DNA from 2 places in the Micromonospora sp. CPCC 206061 genome. Region 2 is predicted to be linked to the other one. Evidence: riboswitches for the same ligand, from Rfam matches in the RefSeq annotation. Region 2 holds a riboswitch; the other holds the start of a gene.
The links. A riboswitch is a leader RNA that binds a small molecule or an ion and turns the genes downstream of it on or off. The one in region 2 is predicted to bind S-adenosylmethionine.

Region 1: another riboswitch for S-adenosylmethionine. It lies ahead of V6V89_RS25800 (GNAT family N-acetyltransferase); the one in region 2 lies ahead of thrC (threonine synthase).

What each region holds. Positions count from the first base shown of each region.
Region 1 covers NZ_JBAKHX010000044.1:26,363-28,749, reverse strand. The annotation lists gene V6V89_RS25805 (hypothetical protein) at 62-289, shown strand; gene V6V89_RS25800 (GNAT family N-acetyltransferase) at 320-931, opposite strand; SAM riboswitch class IV at 951-1,066, opposite strand; gene V6V89_RS25795 (amino acid ABC transporter substrate-binding protein) at 1,306-2,387, shown strand, end outside.
Region 2 covers NZ_JBAKHX010000017.1:33,522-35,908, reverse strand. The annotation lists gene thrC (threonine synthase) at 1-1,279, opposite strand, end outside; SAM riboswitch class I at 1,292-1,430, opposite strand; gene V6V89_RS14790 (ABC transporter permease) at 1,498-2,361, opposite strand; gene V6V89_RS14785 (alpha/beta fold hydrolase) at 2,361-2,387, opposite strand, start outside.

The sequences.
Region 1 (2,387 bases), on a different contig from region 2:
GAGCTGGAACGGGAAGGGGTGGTTCACGTCCGGATTCGGCGCCGGGTCGACGATGGTGTCGATGCCGCTGCAATGCCCGGCGGTGGTAACGCCGATTGCTCCGGTCGTGTTGTGCCGCACCGACAAGGCGCCCACCGGCTTGTCGACCACCGTCAGCTGGGTGCCGGCCAGCAGCTCGCTGGGCAGCGCGGCAGACAGCGCGGACCTCGAGGTGCGCAGGCCCGTCCGGGCTGGGGCTGAGACTGGACACGGCTGGACACCCTCGCCCGCCCGCTGGCCGGGCGGTTGACCGATGGGCACGCCAGCCCGCACCCAGCCGCTATCGCTGGTTGTCGAGTAGGAACAGACTCGCTACGTCTGGCCAGATCATGCGCAGCTTGCTTGGCTTGCCGTGGAGTCGCTTGGGGTCTTGACCGGGCGGCGACACCAGCGTTGTCTCGCCGCAAGTGGCGCCACACGAGCGGTAGAACTGCTGCGCGGCGGTGTTTTGCTGCAATACCCACAAATACATCGCGTTGCCAGTTCCGTGCCGGGTGACGGCTCGGGCGGCGCGGCGAAGCAGTTGCGTGCCGATGCCCATCCGGCGGCTGTCGTGCCGTACGTGCAGGTTGTCGACGAGGCTGCCCCACTGTGGGTCCTCGTCGAACACGACGTGGATGAAGCCCAGCACGTGGCGCCCCTGCTCGGCGAGGACCGTTTCGCTGTTGGTAGGTGCGGCTAGCCGTGCCGACCACACGCAGCGGCGGTCGGCCACCACGTCGCCGTCGAGGAACGAATCGGCGTAGGCACCGCGGTAGTGGCGGCGCCAGCTGTCAGCATGCAGTAGCGCGATCTGATCGGCGTCGTTTTCGCTGGCGCGGCGGAACCGCGCCGGCCCGGCGGGCGCGTCTCGCTCATCGGGCGTTGCTGTGGCGCCAAATGACAAAGTCATGGGCGAGGCAGCTCCTGGATGTCGCGGCTTGCTCGACACCCCATGTGCCGAGCCCGGTCCTCACCCGGAGCACCCCGCCCGCGAACGGAGGGTTGCCGACCAGCGAGCCGGGGCTTGACGCTGGCACTCATGACCTACGGCCGTGACCGTAGCACGATCAACCGTTCGGCGAAAGCCGCGAAAGCGGCGGAAGTGTGAGAAGACACCGTCCTTATTGGAAAGATCGCCTGCCTTCGGACGCGCGGGCAGGTGATCACACGCTGGCGGCACCGTGGCCGCACGGCCACGGTGTTGCTCATGTAGAGAAGAAAATCTATGGTATGAAAGCGTTTTCCGTAAGGAGCTCTCGTATCGTCGACGCGAGGAGCACAAAGATGGCCGCAACTGAAGCCCGGCTGCGCATCGTGGCGAGCGCCGCGGTCGCGGCGCTCGCGCTGGCGGGGTGTTCCGGCGCCGACGACTCCGGCGACTCAGCCGCTGACCCTATAACCATCGGCGTTTCGTTGCCGCTGACTGGGGACTTCTCCGAGCCTGGCAAGGGCGTGCAGCGCGGCTACGAGGCCTGGGCGAAGATCGTCAATGACAACGGCGGTCTGCTCGGCCGGCGGGTGGAGCTGAAGATTCTGGACGACCAGTCCAACGCCGACCGGGTCGTGTCCGACTATGAGCAACTGCTCGGCAAGGACGCCGTCGACCTGGTCTTCGGGCCGTTCTCCACTCGCCTTGTCATTCCCGCCGCTCGGGTGGCCGAGGAGTACGGCATGCTCTTCGTCGAGCCGGCCGGCGCCGCGCCGCAGGTCTTTGAGCAAGGCTTCAAGAATCTGTTCTACGCCGCCCCTGCTGTCGCCGACGACCACTACAACCACCTGGCCGAGTACATCGTGAAGATGCCGGCGGACCAGCGGCCGAAGACGGTCGCGTACGCGGCCATGGACGACCCGTTCGCGCAGGGAACGGCGTACGGTCTCAAGGAGAAGCTGGAGCAGGCCGGCATCCGGACCGTGGTCGACGAGGTCTACCCGCCGAACACGACCGAGTTCGGCAGCATCGCGGCCAAGATCGCCGCCTCCAAGGCCGACATGGTGGTCGGCGGCACGCAGTACCAGGATGCGGTCAACCTGATCGTCGCCCTCCAGCAGCTCAACTACCAGCCGAAGCTGGCCGCCTTCTCGACCGCGCCGACCAACCCGGAGTTCGCCAAGGCCATCGGGGCCAAGACCGAGGGCATTCTGGCGCCCACCGGCTACACCGAGAAGGCGAAGTTTCCCAGCAACGTGGAGTTCGTGCAGAAGTACACCGCGCAGTTCGGGACCCCGCCCGGCGAGGATGAGGCGAACGCGTACACGACCGGCCAGGTCGTAGCCGCGGCCGTCGCGGCGGCGGGCTGCGCCGAGCAGGGCGACTGCCAGCGCAAGCTCGTCGACTGGTTACGGGGGAACACGGTCGAGACCGTGGT
Region 2 (2,387 bases):
CAGCCTCACGGGCGCCGCGCAGCGAGGGCTTGATCCGGTACGTCGGGCCGACCTGAGCCGCGACCGCGTCGAGGGTCTTGAGCCCCTCGCCGGTGTTGTAGACGACGGTCTCGGCCTCCGGGTCGAGCTTGCCCGACTCGACCAGTTTGCGCAGGACGGCCACGGTCACGCCGCCGGCCGTCTCCGCGAAGATCCCGGTGGTGCGGGCGAGTTGGCGGATGCCGTCCCTGATCTCGTCGTCGTCGGCGTAGTCCATCCAGCCGCCGGTGCGCCGCACCGCCTCCAGGGCGTACAGGCCAGCGGCCGGGTCGCCGATGTTGAGCGACTTGGCGATGCCGGTCGGCTTCACCGGGGTGATCTCGTCGACACCGCGGTGCAGCGCGTCGGCGATCGGGTTGCAGCCCAGCGACTGGGCGCCGAAGACCCGCCACCCGTTGGCCGGCGCCTCGACGAGGCCGATCTCCACCAGCTCGCTGAACGCTTTGTCGATCTTGGTGAGCAGCTCGCCACTGGCCATCGGGATGACCACCTGCTCGGGGAGTCGCCAGCCGAGCTGCTCGGCCACCTCGTACCCGAGGGTCTTGGAACCCTCCGCGTAGTACGGCCGGACGTTCACGTTGACGAACGCGGTGTCTTCGAACTCGTCGGTCTCCACGAGCTCGCTGCACAGGCGGTTGACGTCGTCGTACGAGCCGTCGATGGCCACCAGGTCGCCGCCGTACACCGCGGTCGTGATGATCTTGCCCGGCTCAAGGTCGCCCGGGATGAAGACGATCGACGGGACGCCCGCGCGCGCGGCGTGCGCGGCCACGGAGTTCGCGAGGTTACCGGTGGAGGCGCAGGCGAACCGCGAGAAGCCGAGCCCGCGTGCCGCGGTCAGCGCCGCCGACACGACCCGGTCCTTGAAGGAGTGGGTCGGGTTGGCGCTGTCGTCCTTGACCCACAGCGGCCCGCGTACGCCAAGCTCGGCGGCGAGGGCGGGCGCGGCGACCAGGGGCGTGAAGCCGGGATCGAGCGTCACCCGGGTGGCCGGGTCCTGCCCCGCGGGCAGCAGCGCGGCGTACCGCCAGATGCTCTTCGGACCGGCCTCGATCTGCGCCCGCGTCACCCGCGCGAGCGCGGCCTGGTCGTAGCCCACCTCCAGCGGGCCGAAACACTCGTAACAAGCGTGCTGCGCGACGAGGGGGTACTCAGCACCACAGCCGCGACAGACGAGCGCGCGGGCGGGGCTGGGCGGTACGTGGGTGTCGGTGACCGGAGCGCCGAGAGTCGACGTCATAGCGAGGCCCTTCTCTCATCTTTCCCAGCGCCGCACCGTGCGGCCGGGGACGGAATTGGCACCTGCCACGCGTGGCCTCGTCGTCGAGTCACATGCGCGGTGGTTGCCGGGGCGTCATCGGGCCGTGTCCCTCAGCCCCTCTGGATGAGGTGTTCAGTTGTGGTGCAAGTGTAACGGCCGCTTGACCCGGCCGGGCTTTCTCAGTGATGCCGATCACGCTATGAGACGACGTCCTTACGCGTGAAGCGCCAGAAGGCCAGCGACCAGAATATCGTCGCGTACGCCACCGCTGAGATGGTGCCCTTGACGATGTCATCGGACTGCACCGGCGTCGAGAGCATTCCCAGCCAGGCATCGCCGTAGTGGGTCGGCAGCAGGTTGCGCAGCCCGCCCAGCGCCGTGATCTGGTCGAGGATGCTCGACACGATGAAGAGCAGCACGGCCCCGCCCACCGCGCCCAGCGGCGCGTCGGTCGACACCGACAGCAGGAACGCCAGCCCGGCCACGACGAGCAGCCCCACCGCCAGGTACCCGAGGATGCCGAGCAGCCGCAGCAGGCCCTCCCCGGCCGGGATGTCGGCGGCCACCGTGCTGCGCAGCGGATCCCAGCCGTACCGAAGCGTGCCGATCAGCAGAGCGGTGCCGGCGAGCGTCAGCAGGGCGACCGCCGAGTAGGCGAGCGCCACGACCAGCTTGACCGCGAGCAGCCGCGCCCGCGGCACGGGCACCGCCAGCAGGTACCGCAGGCTCCCCCAGCTCGCCTCGCTGGCGATCGTGTCGCCGCAGAAGAGGGCGACGACGACGGTCAGCAGGAAGCCGGCCGATACGAAGAGGGTGAAGAGCGTGAAGTTGAGCCCACCGCTGGTGGCCAGCTCGACCAGGCTCGAAAACTCGCCCCCGCCGTTGTCGTCGTCACCGGTACCCCCGAACTGGAACGCCGCCAGGATGACCAGTGGCAGCAGCACCACGAACGCGAGCGCTAGCTGCGTGCGCCGGCGAGACGCCTGCCGGCGCCATTCGCTCCGGATCGTCAGGGTGCGACCGGGCCGGTAGCCGGTCGCCGCGCCATCGAGTACCGCCATCACCGGTCACCGCTTCCCCGGGTCTC